3 regions of the Brevibacillus sp. FSL K6-2834 genome follow, and region 2 is predicted to be linked to each of the others. Evidence: predicted binding sites of a transcription regulator. Region 2 holds the regulator's gene; each other region holds the start of a gene.
The links. The regulator LexA, encoded in region 2, represses DNA repair genes until DNA is damaged. The targets are predictions, from matches to a motif close to CGAACATATGTTCG.
Positions count from the first base shown of each region.

Region 1 (5,813 bases), 1.8 Mb from region 2:
TTCGGATACTATGTTGTCCTGCCGGACAAATAACAAAGTCTGCATCCTTGTTGTACTCAAAACCTTCTTGCCTTAGCCCTCCGTTATGTACGATTGGGTTTAGTGGGACGACGGGTTGAATCTTCTTGGCTTTCATCTCGTCCAAGTTATCTTTACCCGAATATGCGGTGTCAGCAATCACTTCTTGTACTTCTATTCCTACGTCAAGCGATTGGTTCAAAAGTTGTTTGAATTGTTTTCCGTCATCCGTACTTCCTCCGGTGACCTCCACAGCCGTAATGATTTCTTCTTCGGTCATGGCAATATGCTCTTTGTAGCCAAAAAAGGATTTCGTATTACTCTTCCATCCAAAGCGTGCATCTGGATCAATGGCCGACATAATACCTTTATTGGCGAGGAGACGTTCGTCTTCCACGATGGCCTTGGCGATCTTGACCTTCTCCGAGATGGAACCCTCATGATCGGGTAACAAAGTCTCGACAGTCTCTCCAAGTTCCGCCAAGTAGTGAAGCATGATCTTCTCAGCATCCTCTTGATCTTTCTTCAACTCCGGTAACCGTGGGAGTTTCTTTTCGAGTTTTGGATGCTTTTTCACCACAACACGGAATAAGCGCTTCGCCGCATCCCGCAGTACTTCAAGCGGCTTTTGTTTTTGTGAAGCTGCCAGTGTATGGGTGGAATCCATGATGATCGTCTTTGACTTCACAAGTCCTTTTTCGATGCACTGACGTACAACTGATTTAAGCACCTCATCCACGGCTCCGGCCCCTAACCGATGATTACGAAAGCGGGATAATTGAGAGGGGTCAGGAAGGGGATCTTCTGGATTTAAACCTAAAAACCACTTATAAGCGAGGTTTACCTGCGTTTCCTGAATGATGCGTTCATCCGAAAGATTGTAGAGAACTTGTAAAAACAATAGACGAAACAGGAGTTCGGGTTCGTTAGCAGGTCTTCCGTAATGCTCACAATAAGAGGAACGAACCAACTCATGAATGAATGTGAAATCTACGATTTCATTGATTTTACGTAAAGGGTGATCCGCGGGAATTAGTTTATATAATTCGGCATGGAAGGATGCCGTGATTTGTTTAGAGGGCTGTAGCAATGGTTCCAACTCTTTCGTTTTCTTTTCATTGTACAACAAACCCAGTGTCGAAGGGGCATTGGGTTTCAGCCTGTTGAAAACCTACTGTTTCGGAGGAGAAGCATGTTTCCAGGCGGAGCGACTGGCGGAGTCCAGCCAAGCGGAACAGCGAGCCCGGGGAAACAGAAGCGCAATCTATGAGTAAACCCCGGAGCTGCGCGCCGTTTTGCGCTTCCCCCGGGATCGCTGTGGAGCGGACAGTTTCACATCCTTGCAGGACGTAGACCGGAGCGCAGATCGGAAACATGCTTCTCCCCACTACAGCTACATTCTCGATACTTAAAACCCCAGTACCTAAGGGCACTAGGGTTACGGTTTACAGATATTAGGTGGACTTTTGCAGGACTCTCTCTTAACAGGGGCATTCTTTCCGCCACAAAAACGAACAAACGTTCCCTAATCAAGGAGGTCGTCACTCATGTTCTCACTAGTCTCCGACGTCTTCGAGCCGCAGACCTGGCTAGAGTCGCGCGTCTATGATTTATTGGAGCTTCATGACATCAAGCAGCCGGAAGAGATTCACCTGACCGAGCTTTGTGCAGCGTACGGGATCGAGCTGTGGAACATCACCGGACGCAGTCGGGCGCATCCGCATCCCTATCTGCCCAACCGCTACGTGATCGCTGTAGACGAGCGCCTCCCTCTGCCTTCGAGACGGGAAAAAATCGCCCATGAGCTTGGACATCTGCTGCTGCATGAAGGAATCCAGCCGATAGGGAGCACATCGATGATCCATTGGCAGGAAGCGCAAGCGAATCACTTTGCCGAGCATCTGCTCATGCCGTTTCCGATGTTTGTGCCACTGCTGGAAAACTGCAACCGCTATGAGGCTCCCTTTTTGCTGGCCCGAATCTTTCGCGTTCCTCTCGCCCTGGCCCAAAAAAGATTCGACCGCTTGCTGGGCAGGCTTTACGCAAAAGGCCACCCCATCAATTGGTAATAAACCGATAAAAAGGAAAAAGGAGTTCGGAATGAAAAAAGTATTTTTGGCCGGAGACGCTTACAGCTCCCGCTTTTTTGACTTGTCTTTGGATGACGAAGAGCTTTCCTTGATGCCCTGGATTGCCGCAGCGAGCTATCATGTAGCCCGCTTTGCCTTGCTGATGCAGGACGACGGTCTTGCCGGACTCGGCATTTCCAGCGGAGATGCCCTGCTCATCTCTGATTTTTCCATGGAACCGATCACAGGCAGGCCCGTCCTCGTACGTCAAGAGGGACAGTATATCGTTCGTATTGCCAAAGACGTCAATCCGGTAGAATGCGTTTTTACCTGCACGAACGATCTTCCGCCTCTGATCCTGCCCTCCGAAAACATACGCATTACAGGGGTGGTTTCCGGGATCATCTCTGAGCCGGCGATACACCGCGGAATCGACAGGCAATGAGACGGCTGTCATTTCATTTTCGATCCAATCCGGCGACCGTCGATTTCATCCATTCCTTCAGCACAGCGGCGGTCTGCTGCCACTGGTCTCCCGGGGGAATTGCGGCGGGCTGGTCTCCTTTTTGGGCCCCATAGCTTCCGAATTGAGCATGATTGCCCCCGGGAATCTTCAAGTAGACCGTATTGTCAGGGAGATACTGACGGGCCATTTCATAGGCCGAGCTGTTCACCACACCGTCTCTTGATCCGATCAGAGACAGCACCGGAATGGTTTTTTCCTTCAAGCTCCCTTTTTGATCGGGATACGATGCCAGAAAAAAAGTCCCCAAGACACGCTCGGGATGACTGGCTGCATACCGTGAGGCCATCGTCCCGCCGAGTGAATGCCCGCCGATCACGAACGGTTCCTCCGGATAAGCCAGCAGCACATCATTCGCACGGTCAACCCCGGTAAAGGCAAGATTCAGCGGCATTTTCACAATAACGGTCCGATGGCCGGACATAGCCATCAGCCTGGCAAGAGGCGCATAGCTCTCCGGACCGACCAATCCGCCCGGATACAGGATGATCCCGGGAGGAATATTTTCACCGCCTTCAAAGACGATCAGCCCCCCTCGTTCAGTTACGTTGACGCCATCCCCGTCACGCATAGCCTGCATCGCGGCATCATCCGGCTGATACGGATCGAGATACCAGGCGGCAATCGCTACCAGCACAGCCACGGCCACAAATACATAGATCAAGTAGCGGATAAAGTTTTTCCTCATCACTGTTCCCCCCTCTCGCATTGACTCATTTTTCCTATCAGTAGTATGCACTTTCATTGAAATCGTTTTCTCGATTTTTATTGACAATGAGATTCGACTATTTTTATAATGAATTCAGAGAATACGAAATAGGAACACTGTTCCTTATTATGGAACAATCAGGAGGTGGAGAAAGATCAAGACTCCAAGAGATACCTCTTCGGTTCAATCCGTCGATAGAGCTCTGCACATTTTAAACCTGCTCAAGGAAAATGTGGACGGCTTGGGTATTACTGAATTATCCAACCGGATGGAACTCGCGAAAAGCACTGTACACCGCTTGCTCTCTTCCCTGAAAAACCAGGGATTCGTCAGACAAGACCCGCTTAGCGAGCGTTATCTTCTCGGTCTGAAGCTGATTGAACTGGGGTCGATCGTATCACAATCATTGGAAATACGAAAAATTGCCAACCCGATCATGAGCCGGCTGGTGCAGGAAACGGGCGAAACCTCCCATTTGGTCGTGCTGGAGGATGGAGAAGTGGTCTATATTGAAAAAATTGAAAGCCCTTACACCATCCGCATGTATTCGCTGATCGGCAAACGTGCCCCCGTTCATTGCACGGGTGTCGGAAAAGCGATCATTGCCCATATTCCGGAGAGTGACGTCAGAAAAATCGTCGAGCAGAAGGGTCTGAAGAAGTTTACCGAAAACACGATCACCACGATCGATGATCTGTTCGCGAATCTCCAGGAAATCCGAGAAAAAGGCTACTCGCTTGACAAAGAAGAGCATGAGCCCGGCATATACTGTGTCGCAGCTCCCATTCTCAACCACAATGGCGAGTCCGTCGCCGGTCTCAGCGTATCCGGCCCAACGATGCGCATGGATGAAGAGAAAGTGAAGTTTTGCATGGATCGCGTCGTCTTTTACGCTCGTGAAATCTCCAAACACCTTGGATTCCGAGGGTAATTTTTTTCACAGTATTTAGGAACAATGTTCCTCATTAAGGAACAAATGACTTATAAACAAATTGTCTACGCACTGCCCATGTACTGCTTTCAAAGGAACACTATGAACACATTCCTTAATTATTGGAGGATGACATCATGAAATTGAAAAGCATTTTCTCTGGTCTCGCCGCTACCGCTCTTATCGCATCTCTCGTCGGATGCGGTTCTGGCAACTCCTCTGCTCCCTCTGGCGATCAAGCAGCAGGAGAGGCAGAAGCGTATCCGAAAAAGCAAATCGAACTGATCGTTCCTTACGCAGCCGGCGGCGGAACCGATGCAGTCGCCCGGGCATTTGCGGACTCTGCGAACAAAGTTCTGCCCCAATCCATCGGCGTCGTGAACAAGACAGGCGGCGGCGGTGCCGTAGGCATGAGCGAGGGAGCCAAGGCAAAGCCGGACGGCTACAAGCTGACGCTGGTCACAGTGGAAATGACAACGCTTCCTCCACTCGGTTTGGCCACCTTCAAGCCGGATGACTTCAAACCGGTTGCCCGCCTGAATGCGGACCCGGCAGCCATTACGGTCAGTGCAGACGCTCCTTGGAACACGATCGAGGAATTTGTCGCCTACGCCAAGGAAAACCCGGGCAAGGTGCGTATCGGAAACTCCGGTACAGGCGCGATCTGGCATCTGGCTGCAACCGCGCTGGAACAGAAAATTGATACCAAATTCAACCACATTCCTTTTGACGGGGCCAATCCTGCTGTGACAGCTCTGCTCGGCGGGCACATCGAAGCTGTTTCCGTCAGCCCGGCAGAAGTAGCTGCACAGGTGGAAGCGGGCAAGCTGAAAATGCTGGCCGTCATGGCTGACGAGCGCCTGCCGAAGTTCAAAGACGTACCGACGATGAAAGAAAAAGGAATCGATCTGTCCATCGGTACATGGAGAGGAATCGCGGTTCCGAAAGATACACCGGACAACGTCGTCACCGTATTGAAAGACGCCGCGAAAAAAGTAACGGAAGACAAGGCGTTTACAGATGTACTGGAAAAAATGAACCTGGGCGTATCCTATGCTGACGATGCAGCCTTTTCAGAAGCTGTGAAAAAAGACAGTGAGCTGTTTACGAAACTCGTCTCCGATCTGGGGTTGAAAAAGTAAGAAGCGCTGGACACGGGCGATGCTGTAGTGCACTCCCCGTGTCCTCCGTTTTAGGGAGGGTAGCTCGTGAAGAAGACTGATCTGTTTGTCGGTATTGCTCTCATTCTTTTGTCCGTAGCGGTCTGGATCACGTCGGGGCAATTTCCGTCGGTCGGCGATACAGATGTCGGCCCCGGATTCTTTCCCCGCCTGATCGCCGGCGGCCTGATCCTGATGTCGCTGGTGCTGATCGCAGCCGCATTCCGTCCCGGACAGGCGGCCGAAGAAGCCGGGCCTCCTACGTCCTGGAGACGGACCATTCTTGGTTTTGTCTGTATGTTCGTATTTTTGGCACTCGTCTACCTCGGCGGTTTCCATCTGGCGACACCAGTGTTTTTGCTCGGTTTCATGTGGCTGTTCGGCTATCGGAAGCCGATTGCGT
Region 1 covers NZ_CP151945.1:1,335,866-1,341,678, reverse strand. The annotation lists gene NST96_RS06780 (IS1182 family transposase) at 1-1,087, opposite strand, end outside; gene NST96_RS06775 (ImmA/IrrE family metallo-endopeptidase) at 1,566-2,087, shown strand; gene NST96_RS06770 (hypothetical protein) at 2,119-2,532, shown strand; gene NST96_RS06765 (alpha/beta fold hydrolase) at 2,546-3,298, opposite strand; gene NST96_RS06760 (IclR family transcriptional regulator) at 3,456-4,250, shown strand; gene NST96_RS06755 (tripartite tricarboxylate transporter substrate binding protein) at 4,388-5,392, shown strand; gene NST96_RS06750 (tripartite tricarboxylate transporter TctB family protein) at 5,459-5,813, shown strand, end outside.
Region 1: NST96_RS06775 (ImmA/IrrE family metallo-endopeptidase) is a predicted target of LexA. The motif match lies at 1,530-1,543, and genes of this name have one in related genera.

Region 2 (5,813 bases):
CTGTTTTCCGCTACAAACAGCAAATATTGCTGGAGTACATCCCGGAAAGCGAGCGAGCCCTTGAACCGAAGACGATGCAGCACCGTCCGACGCTCGGCATCGCTCTGTCCTTGTTCAAAGAACAACTGAAGGGGCTTGTGCGGGTCCAGAATCCGCCAGCCTTTTGGAAGGATGGACTTGACCAGCTTGGAAGCCCAATCCAGGAATGTCGCCTGCTGAACGTCATCCACTCCCAATTCGGGAAGAACCTCTGAAATGTACGTAAGGAACAACCGGTTTGGTGCAAAAACCATAAACCTCTTTGACATCATCGAGTCCTGATAATTGTAGATCAAATAGGAGAGCCGGTGCAGCGCAATCGTCGTCTTGCCGCTTCCGGCCACCCCTTGAACGACAACCGGGCGATCCTTGTCTGCTCGAATAATGTCATTCTGCTCCGACTGGATCGTCGCTACGATATCCTTCAATCTGCTGTCGTTCGTCTGATTCAGGTTGGCTGCCAGGAACTCATCGATGTACCCTTCCTGCAAAAATTCATCCGGATGGCCAACTTCGCGATGAATCGTCTCTTTGAGCGCTCCATCGTATATCCCTGTAATCTTCCCGTCCTCAATGGCAAAATTTCGCTTCAGGCGGACTTCGCCTCGCACAATCTCCCTGCCGCTGCGGAAGTACGCATCCTTGCTCTCGCCGCTGTAATATAAACTGGCAATGGGAGCACGCCAGTCAACGACAATTGAATCGAATGTGTCGCTCCGAACGATGCCCCTCTTTCCTATGTATACGCTGTCCAACTCGTATGTCTCGTCTTTCAGGAAGTCCACTCGCCCAAAATACGGCTTTTCCAGTCCTTGGTCCTCAAGGTAGCGAAGCTCTTTTCCTTTTTTGTAGTTGACGACCTGTTTCACATAATCGTCCGTAATCTCTTTAACCTCTTTCCGAAGAGTGTCCACTTCCTTTTGGATAATAGAGCGTGTTTCATCGAGTCTCTTCTGTTCATGCTCGTAGTCCGGGTGCTGTACAGTCATTTATATCCTCCTTTCCAAATTGTCAGGTTCAGCATCGCAAGGAGAAGTCCGGTTTTATTTCCACATGGTTTCCGGGCACGGGCTCTTCTTTGTTTCCTCGTAGCCTTCCAATGCCCTCTTCTTTGATTTGATGTTGCTTCCGGATTGGCTCTCTTTTGTTCTCGTTGACGCCTGCCCGTCTTATCCCGCTATATCTTGCCTGTTTACCACACTTGTCTGCCGATCCAGATCCCTGAACCGCAAGCAAGAAGGCCGGCCAAAACACTGGCGCCTGCATAGAACAGCCCTCTGCCGATCTGCCCATCTCCGATGAAGCTTACCACCTCAAGCGAAAAGGTAGAGAACGTAGTAAATCCCCCCATCAGCCCGGTTGTAAACAGAAGGTACATCTCCAAAGACATCAATCCTTTTTCCTTTCCCCACGCATAGAGCAGTCCGATGAGAAAAGAACCGGAGACATTGGCCAGCCATGTCCCAGCCGGCAATCCGGGTTGGTTCATTGCGAGACCGAGACCATAGCGTAGCAATGAACCGACGGCTCCTCCTACGGCAACAGCCAGCCATGCCATCATGGCAATCCCCCCTTCTCTCCTTTTTTGTATGGAACAAAAAGACATCCAGGCAAAAAGCATGGATGTCTTCTTTTTATGTCAAATGGTGCGTTTTAGTGTTTGGGGTTGTTATCCTCGAGGTCTTCCACGTAGCGGATCGATTCGAGATTGGAGCGAAGCGACATTTTCACAGCATCAATGTATTTTTGCCGCAGTTTTTTCTGTTCCTGTTTTTCCTCTTCAGTCAACCCGGCTTCACGAGATTTTTTGGCCAACTCGTTGATCCGTTTGATTTCCGCGTCTGATACCAAAGCCGTTTCCCCTCGCTTTCAATGAATGCCGCTCTATTATATCACATCTCGGCAACGAAGCAAGGGAAAGCTGCAGCTTGTCAATTCCCGACAGGAATTTGAATCGATTGGCCTGGATAAATAATGGCACTTTCCAGCTTGTTCAATTTTTGAATCGCATATACCATATCGCGAACATCCATTTTCGGGTCACTCTTGTAGGTGACCGCCAGCTCCCACAAGCTGTCTCCCGGTTGGACGACGATTTCCTTTACTGGTTGGATCATTTGAGCTTGTTGTACCGTATGATCCCCAGAAGCGAACACTAGTTCTGTCAAAGTGTAAAAAAAGAGAGTGAAAGCGGCAAAAAACAGAATGGCCTGTCCACGCGTAATGCCAAAACGAGCAGTTTTTCTTTCTTCTTTGGCGAAGCGATTAGATACGGTCATTGTACTCATTATTTCATCCCCCTGCAAACGTACGTTCTATCTTCTTGTTCTCATCATAATGCGAACACTTGTTCATGTCAAGAAAAAAACGAACTTATGTTTGTCGAACGCAGGATCCCATGGTATAATATAGAAAACATGTTCGAGAAGATAGAGGTGTGGTCTATGTCCAAGCTATCCAATAGACAGCAAGCCATCATCGATTTCATCCGCAAAGAAGTAAGGGACAAGGGTTATCCCCCATCTGTCCGTGAAATCGGGGAGGCTGTCGGTCTGGCATCCAGTTCAACTGTTCACGGCCATCTGGCCAGGTTGGAAAAAAAGGGGCTCATCCGCCGCGATCCTACCAAGCCCCGCGCGATTGAGCTGCTGAAAGAAGAGGAGCGCTTTCAAGACGACTTTGACGTATCTGTTGTACGCGTACCGGTGATCGGAAAGGTGACTGCGGGTCAGCCGATCACTGCTGTCGAGCAGGTGGAGGATTACTTCCCACTCCCTGACAGCATCGTGACATCGGACAAGGTGTACATGCTGCGCGTGTCCGGAGACAGTATGATCGAGGCTGGCATCCTGGATGGAGACTACGTGATCGTTCGCCAGCAGAATGTGGCCAATAACGGTGATATCGTCGTCGCCATGACTGAAGAGGACGAGGCAACCGTGAAGCGTTTCTTCAAGGAAAAGAACCATTTCCGGCTGCAGCCTGAAAACGCGACATTGGAGCCGATTATTCTGGATTCTGTAACGATTCTGGGGAAAGTGATTGGCGTGTACCGCTTGATTCACTAGAATAAGAGATTTCGTTGCTTGGATGAGCCATGCCTTATGGCGGACTCTTTGAAAAACGCAATCGACTACGACAAGCTTTCCTTTTCCACCCTGACAGCAAAAAAGGCGTTCGCGATTGCCTCGCGGACGCCTCTTCTTTTCATTTCCTTCGATTCTTTGATCGGTCCTTCTCCTACGAATCCCACTTACAGTGCGACAAAGAACCAGATGATCATCACTACCTGAAGAACAACTTTTACGACCACACTGCCCAAAAAACCGATGAGCGAACCCACTCCCGCTTTAACAGCCCGTTCAAACGGCTGCTTTTGGATCAGCATTTCCACCAGAACGACCAGCACGAACGGCATGATCAGCATGCCAAATGGGGGGAACAAAATCACCCCGAGCAAAATCCCCAGTGCAGCTGCCCACGATGACGCTTTGGAGCCCCCGTACTTCTTGACAAAGTACATGTTGGTGAGTAAATCCGCACCGTAGAGAAGAACACTTAAGACCGCCATTCCCCACCAGAAGGAGGCCGGAAGTCCGGCACCCGGATCAGCAATAAAAAAGTGATACAGCAAGAATCCGCCCCACAATAAAATCGTATCAGGAATGACCGGCAAAAAGATTCCGGCAATACTGAGGATAAACAAGGCCGCTATCACGATCCACAACAAGATCTCCATCCATTGACACTCCCTTCTGTATAGGGTATACGATAAAGTGCGGTTTTCGTTTCCATCGACTCGCTACATTTTGACAGAAACCTGTATATACTCGGTTCTTCTGCGAGTCGTAAAGCCAAACGTCGAATCGGAACATAGATGGTCTCGTCCCTCATTGTTCCCCTGCAGAGTTGCAAATAAAAGAAAGATAATCTGAAAGGACAGAAAATGGCTATGCATTCTCAAACGAAGCGAGATTGGTTTGACCCTTCCTACCTGAAAAAAGGAACCCCTCGGCAGCGGGAAGCCTGGTGTATTTTGCAACTCAAAAATGCAGAGTTTGGCGGCCAATTTATGCAGAACACTGCCAACATCAATACAAAAGAATTTAGGAAGACTTCATGCTGGATAGAGCATGGCGCAGTCGGTAGCTTTCTCCGGTAAACGCCAGAATATGGGCGTGGTGGACGAGGCGATCCACAAGGGCTGCCGTCAATCGCGTATCTCCAAACACCGTATTCCACTGCCCAAACTCCAAATTCGACGTCACAATCACACTGTTTCTCTCATAGCAGGCCGAGATAACATGAAACAACAGCTCAGCCCCCGTTTGGTGAAAGGGAACAAACCCAACCTCGTCCAAAATCAACAACTCACAGTCTGCCAGTTCTTTTTGAAACCGCATCAGTGCCCCATTCGCGTGTTTTTCCTGCAAGAGCGCAACCAGATCGGGAACACGGAAGAATCGAACGGCATATCCCCTTCGGCACGCCTCTACGCCAAGCGCTGTTGCCAGATGGGTCTTCCCCGTGCCCACTTTTCCCAGCATCAGCACATTTTCCTTGCGCTCCAAAAAACGTAGGTCGATCAATCCCTCCTTTGTACATGTTTCCGGTAAGGTGACTGCCTCAAAAGCGTAATCTTCCAGTGTCTTCAGTTGGGGAAACGCGGCTTTCTTTATCAGTCGCTTCAGCTTTGTCTCCTCCCGCCGTTGAATCTCCATCCGCAAGACTCCCAGCAAGAAGCTCTCCCGATCTTCAAACGGCACCTGTTCATAGGTTTCCATCACATGCGCCAAATGCAAAGTTTTGCACACCTTTGCCAGCTCTTCTCTCATTCCACCCTCACCCCCAGGATCCGGTCGTACTCATCCAGTATGGGTATCTGCCCGTGAAGGGCAGGGGGTGTATGCGACTCTGAAAACGGTTCCGGGCGGAAAACAGGGTGTTTTATCGCGTAAAGGGCATGCTCCAAGGCAACAGCCAGATGCTCTTGCTGATGCGACAATTCTCCCAGTACTTGCCCGATTTCCTTCAACGTATAGGTGTCGAGCAATCGATGGAGCAGGCGAATTCGTGCTTTTCGTGCATTCATGTCTTCCACCGTCAAAAACGTTTGGAGCGCCTGAGGCATCATATTGGTAAAGGAAGAATACATCACCGCCCGCGGGCGTTTTTCATATCTCTTCAATACCGCCTTCCAATCTACTGGAATGACTTTCTCCGTATAGGGACGAGGCAATGTCACAATCGGGGTGTATGTCCCGTCTGCCGTTAACACCTCCAGCACATCCCACTTGACTTTCACCAAAACCGGCTGCATGGCCCGACACTGCGGCAACGGGAAGAGAGCCGCGTCAAACGACAGCTCAGCGTATTTGTTCAGGTGGCACGTCTCCAGCCGGAAAATCTCCAGCGGTGTCGTCGGCAGCGTCAGCAGCTTGCATTTTTCTTGCTTCCACAACTCGGCAATGGTTTGCTTTTTCACATAGTGAGGGCGCTGCATATCCGCACGGGCAGCTTCCGCCAAATACGTCTCCAGTTGTTCCGGCGTATCGATAACCGGTGGCGGAACACACCAGTTCCGGCGTCCATACCCCACTTTGTTTTCCACATGGCCTTTCTCATGGCCGCTGTATGGATTGCAAAACAGGGGCTCAAAGCGGTAATGGGCGCAGAAACGCCGAAACGCTTCCGTACACTCTCGTTTTCCGCCTTGCTGGATGGACACAACAGCAGCGGACAAGTTGTCAAACCAAATCTTGCGAGGAACCCCT
Region 2 covers NZ_CP151945.1:3,090,180-3,095,992, forward strand. The annotation lists gene NST96_RS15345 (UvrD-helicase domain-containing protein) at 1-1,028, opposite strand, end outside; gene crcB (fluoride efflux transporter CrcB) at 1,232-1,600, opposite strand; gene NST96_RS15355 (DUF896 domain-containing protein) at 1,693-1,890, opposite strand; gene NST96_RS15360 (LysM peptidoglycan-binding domain-containing protein) at 1,971-2,327, opposite strand; gene lexA (transcriptional repressor LexA) at 2,484-3,107, shown strand; gene NST96_RS15370 (DUF456 family protein) at 3,293-3,778, opposite strand; gene istB (IS21-like element helper ATPase IstB) at 4,146-4,874, opposite strand; gene istA (IS21 family transposase) at 4,871-5,813, opposite strand, start outside.

Region 3 (5,813 bases), 2.3 Mb from region 2:
CGCGACCTTCGCCTTGGCAAGGCGACGCTCTACCAATTGAGCTACGTCCGCATAATCGTGATTACATATAAAACGTATAAACAGTCTCAAGGTCACTATGGTGCGGGTGAAGGGACTTGAACCCCCACGGTCTCCCGCCAGAACCTAAATCTGGTCGAGGCCATCTGACAGATAAGAGTGTATCATGTCGAATGCTGATGGGTCAAGGGTTTTGTGCAAACTGTTTATGGTAAGGAAGGGCAAAAAATGAAACCTACTGTTCGATTTGGTCCCCAATTCGTCCCCGCGTCCCCAAGTGTCCGTCGGATTTCTTCTATATTAAATATGCATACAGCGGATTATTTGGATCGATATTGACAGCAAAGACCCGTCTCCGATTTAATGCAGTGACGGGTCTACAGCTTCTTATTTGTTGAGCCACTCCATATACGAAATCATCTGTCCGGGTTCAAGCCTTGATTCTTTGGTGTAAATTTTATCTGGGGGCCCTATCTGAGATGTCAAAAATACGAGTAAGTTGTCGAACTGTTGGTAATCACCGTTACCAACCGAAATTTTCAATATTTTTCGGTTGTAAGTAACAACGTACGTGGTCCCAGTACTCTCATCTACAAATTGTGCTATCGCTTCTGGTTTTTTAAAAACAACAATAATGGCTCCCATGATCCTACTTCTTACATCCATTGAATCTAATGAGGTAAGTACATTTGACACGTTGCTCTCCCCTTTATGGAATTACGTCAATGATTGCATCCATCTGAATCCACCGGCTCTCCTCATCGTTCACCAGTTTAACCCGCCGGCTGTTTTGATCCATCCACTTGATCACGCCCCACATGCTGTAGGTTTTGCCCAAGTCCTCTTTGACTGGCTGCCACCACGTGATGGTAATCGCGTAATCCTCGCGGGCGGAATCCCTTATGAGATACTGGAAACTCGCCAGCTCATCTTCCTCGAGTACTGGCATCTTTTCCAGCTTCTGTTCTTCCCGGTGCTGCAGGTACAGCTCGCGCTGCTCTGGCAGCACAAATCGGGATGCTGCAAACATATTGTCTATTTTGCTCGCCATGGATGATGGACTCCCCTTTCCCATGCTTCCAGCAGTTCGATTTTATCTGGCTGCATGCGGTCCCAATTGATATATTCTTCCCGCTTCAGGACTTCTAGCACCTCCATGATTCCGCCCCGGGATCTCCCGGTTTTGATGCACAGTTCATCTACCGTTGGTGTCCGGCGACGGCCGGCAGAATAGTTTGCAATTACCCGGAGTATCTTTCGCTCGATATCAGACAGCATGTCTGATCACCGCCGACTGGACAGCGAGGATTCTGTCGATAATAAACACTCGCGGCGCTTTTCGAGTGTAACAGTATGCTTTTAGCCTGGCGTCCGTAATTGTAAGCGGCCGTATGGTTCGCTGAGTCGTCTGGCCTGTGCTGTCTATGTAAATAATCTGGATATCTTGCTGCTGATTGACTGCTCGCAGCAGTTCTTTAACCATGGTGATCGCCCCCAAAATAAGAACATTTGTTTGTATTATATAAAAACAAATGTTCGGTATTCAAGAAAAAAATCATCCGCGCACAATCACCATATCGTTCGCGGATGGTACGAGTGAGATAAAAAATGCCCTCCACGATTTGGTCTTATCCCCGTCAAGTGGACAGTTCAAAACAAGCCCTTGCTTTACGCAGCCTCAGCTCGGTATTGAACTGGGCTGAGGCTGCGTAAACGAGCTTGAATCCGTTCGTGATTGTAAAAATGAATGTAACGTTCGATTGCTTTATTCACCTCTTCTTCGGTTCCGAAGGAATCCAAATATATACATTCTGTTTTGAGGTGGCTAAAAAAGCTTTCGATACAAGCGTTGTCCAGGCAGTTTCCTTTTCTCGACATACTTGGAGTTATGTTATACGCTTGTAATAGATTCTGATATGCTCTGGACGTGTACTGGCTTCCCTGATCGCTATGTAGCAGGACGCCATTCACGTCTCTTTTTTGTGTCGCTGCCTTCACAGTATCTAAGACGAGGGACAAATCATTCTGTTTGCTGACCTTATAGGCAATTACCTCATTATTGAAAAGGTCGTAAATGACAGACAGATACAGCCGTCTCCCGTTAAAAATGATATAGGTAATATCTGTAGCCCATTTTTCAGTAGGTCGTGACGCAGCAAACTCACGGTTCAACTTGTTTTCTGTTATCACGATTGGCTCTTGTAACTGCTAAACTAAATTCAACAGTATCCGCCAAATAGAAATGAACACTTTTTTCTTTCACTTGGTAACCCAGTTAAGCTATGATTACTTGTTCAACATAGCTTGGCTGGGGGATGGGAAAGGTGGAAAAATTACTGTTGTATCTTCAGGTTCATCAATTAAAAGAGCAAGGATTTAAGGTGGCAGCCATCGCAAGGAAATTGGATCTGTCGAGGAACACGGTCTATAAATATCTAGATATGACTTTTGAGGAGGCATCAGATTGGGTCAATTCCCTTGGTAACAGAAGCAAAAAGTTGAATCCCTACCGGGATAGGATTCTCAGTTGGTTACATGAACATCCAGATCTGTCTTCTTCTCAGGTCGAGGACTGGTTAAAGGAGAAATATCCTTCCATTAAGATTGGAGGAAGCACAGTTCGATCCTATGTTAGTGAGCTAAGGGAAATATACCATATTCCGAAAATTGTACATATTCGTGATCACGAAGCAGTGGACGAGTTGCCAATGGGCCAACAGGCTCAAGTGGATTGGGGAGAAGTCACGGTTAAAAATATGGAAAAAAAGGACGTGAGATTATACTTCATCACTTTTGTTCTCTCCCACTCCCGTTTCAAGTATGTAGAGTGGCAAAGCAGACCCTTTACCACAAGGGATGCAATCAGATGCCATGAAAACGCATTCGTATTTTTCGGAGGAATGCCAGAGGAATTGGTTTATGACCAAGATCACCTGATCACCGTAAGTGAAAATGCAGGAGACATTATCCTGACGAGTGAATTTCAGTCTTATAAGCAAGAACGTGGATTTCGCCTTTATTTATGCCGCAAGGCAGATCCGCAAAGTAAGGGCAAGATAGAAAACGTAGTGAAATTCGTGAAAAGAAACTTTGCCAAACACAGGGTTTTCTCCAATATCGATGCATGGAACGAACGGTCTCTGGCCTGGCTATCACGGACAGGCAATTACAATGTGCACCATACAACAAAAAAGAGACCGGTTGAAGTGCACGCCCTCGAAAAGCAACACTTGAAGCCAGTCTCTCCCCTGCTCTCTTTCGAGAGCAACCGTGGATCCAGTATAACAAGAACTGTCCATAAGGACAATGTGATTAAATATAAATCCAATCGGTACTCCCTTCCTTTAGGGACATACCGTCCAAGGGGAGAGAATCAAGTATTTATCGAGATTCATGAAGAGGAACTGATTGTCAGAGCAACTCCGCAAGGAGAAGTTCTTGCACGACATCAGCTTTGCCACGGAAAAGGAGAGCTTATAAAAAGTAGACAGCACTCACGTGATCGATCTAAAGGGATTCATGCTTATAAGGAGACCATTATCCGCCAATTTCACGATCAAGAAAAAGCAATGCTGTTTATTCATGAGATAAGCGTTCGGTATCCGAGGTATGTACGTGATCATTTGCAAATCGTTCAATATGCCATCACCCATTTCCAACCTGATATTGAGGAAGCCTTGGATGTATGTGTAAAAGACCATTTATGGAGTGCAAATGACCTCCGGGATGTTGCACAGCACCTTTCCCGACTAAAAGATACCAAGCCCTCCTCAGAACCTCGTTTCGATCAAGCAATACCAAGCAACTTCCGCAACCTCTCCGCATTACAAGCCACTTCACCAACGAGGGAAATGGATAAATATTTAAAAATACTAGGGGGCATTTGACGTTGAACAGCACCGTACAGACCATGCAAAATTACTTCCGCCATCTTCGGATGGCGGAGACAGCCAATGAACTGCCTGAATTCCTTCGTAAAGCTGAAAAATTCTCTTGGACCTATCAGGAATTTCTAGAAGAACTCTTAACCTATGAATTGAAACGGAGAGAAGCAAAAAATGCGGAGAGGAGATTGAAATGGGCCAAGTTTCCCTATCAAAAGACCTTGGATGAATTTCAGATCGATGAGCAAAAGTCAATCAGTTCCCGCCAAATCAAACAGTTGAAGGAACTGAATTGGCTAGAACAACAGTACAATCTGATCCTTCTTGGTCCTCCAGGAGTGGGCAAAACCCACATTGCAATTGGACTTGGGTTAGAAGCGATACAAAAGGGTTTTCAAGTTACCTTTTCAACCATGGGAGAGTTGATCCATCTATTGAAAACCCAAGAGTACCTCACAAAATCACAAACGCAGCTTAAAAGAATAAACGAATCCGATTTGGTCATTATTGATGATCTCATGTATATGGCAATGGATCAAAGGGAGGCAAACCTATTTTTCCACCTCATAAACAACCTGTATGAACGAAGTTCAATCATATTAACATCCAACAAAGGACCCGAACAGTGGGGAGAATTAATAGGTGATCAAGGAATTACGACGGCTATATTAGATCGATTGCTTCACAGAGTGGAAGTGATCCAACTAAACGAAGACAGCTACAGAATCAAATACAGGAGCTCTATTTTCGGAGAAAAAAGTGTTCAATCTTAATGAGCAAAAAGTGTTCAAAACTACTTGACGGTTACAGCTCTTTGCGTCCATAATACTTTCGTTTCCTGCGAATACGTGATTGGATCCCCACCTCTTTCATCAGTCGGTACACACGCTTATGATTAATTCGAATGCCATGGACCCGGTATAGCCACATCTTAATTCGAGGATATCCGTATATTCCATTGACCCGTTGATGACAATGCAAAATCAGCTTTTTTAACTCCTGGTCTTCCGCGTATTTTCTCGTCGGGTTCTTCTGTAAGTGCAGCCACTTATAATAACCACTTTTTGATACTTGAGCAATTTTGCATAGTAACAGAACTGGATAACGATCCGCCATCTCAGCAATAATCCGAAAAATTACTGTTTTTCCCTGATCCTTCTTCTTTCCCCCTTTCTGGCTTCTAAGAGCTTTTTTAAGAATTCTACCTCCGCTTCAAGACGCCTAATTCTTTCATCTGAAGTCATGGGGTTTTTACGAGGCCTTCCCTTGCTCATCCCTCTGGCTTTGCCTCTTTGGTCTACCAATCCTTGTACGCCGTGATCTCTGTATTTTCTAACCCATCTACGGAACATCCGTAAATCCAAACCGTAGGTTTCTTGAATTTGTTTATACGTAGCTCCTTGTTCAAACCATTCCACTACTTGTGTCTTAAATTCAAGCGAGTATGTCATTTTCCCCATAAAGAATATCCCCTCCAATTAAACAGTAATGGTCTTTCTTTTTACTGTCTACTTAAAGGGGATAATATCATTCGGATACGTAGGGGCTGCTGAACGGTTTTCAAACTTCAAAAATGTTTCCAAAAGCAGGAATTCTATAGGAAAGAAGACGGTTTAACCAGGAGACAAAAAAATCCCGCAGCCTACGCTCGAGGTTCATCACCAGGAGCTGAAGCGCGATGACGGTTTCACTTGTTTTCGCAAGGCATGCTCGAATACGGCCAAGCCCATACCTGCGCTTGCCCTCACCAAATTTGCCTTCTATGGCGTTGCGTTTTCGTGCATCTTGTCTTGCGACTCGCCGTTGTTCTGTCGCTTCTTCGCCTTGTACGGGACGGCCAAGCGCCGGACCGCTCAAACGAATGCCATGCGCTTTGCAAAATGCCCTGTTTTGCCGGGTGCGATAGATTTG
Region 3 covers NZ_CP151945.1:818,697-824,509, reverse strand. The annotation lists tRNA gene NST96_RS04320 (tRNA-Gly) at 1-51, opposite strand, end outside; gene NST96_RS04315 (hypothetical protein) at 406-714, opposite strand; gene NST96_RS04310 (YolD-like family protein) at 728-1,069, opposite strand; gene NST96_RS04305 (hypothetical protein) at 1,054-1,296, opposite strand; gene NST96_RS04300 (WYL domain-containing protein) at 1,286-1,501, opposite strand; gene NST96_RS04295 (IS3 family transposase) at 1,687-2,208, opposite strand; gene istA (IS21 family transposase) at 2,355-3,905, shown strand; gene istB (IS21-like element helper ATPase IstB) at 3,908-4,675, shown strand; gene NST96_RS04280 (helix-turn-helix domain-containing protein) at 5,039-5,362, opposite strand; gene NST96_RS04275 (IS5 family transposase) at 5,463-5,813, opposite strand, start outside.
Region 3: NST96_RS04300 (WYL domain-containing protein) is a predicted target of LexA. The motif match lies at 1,544-1,557, and genes of this name have one in related genera.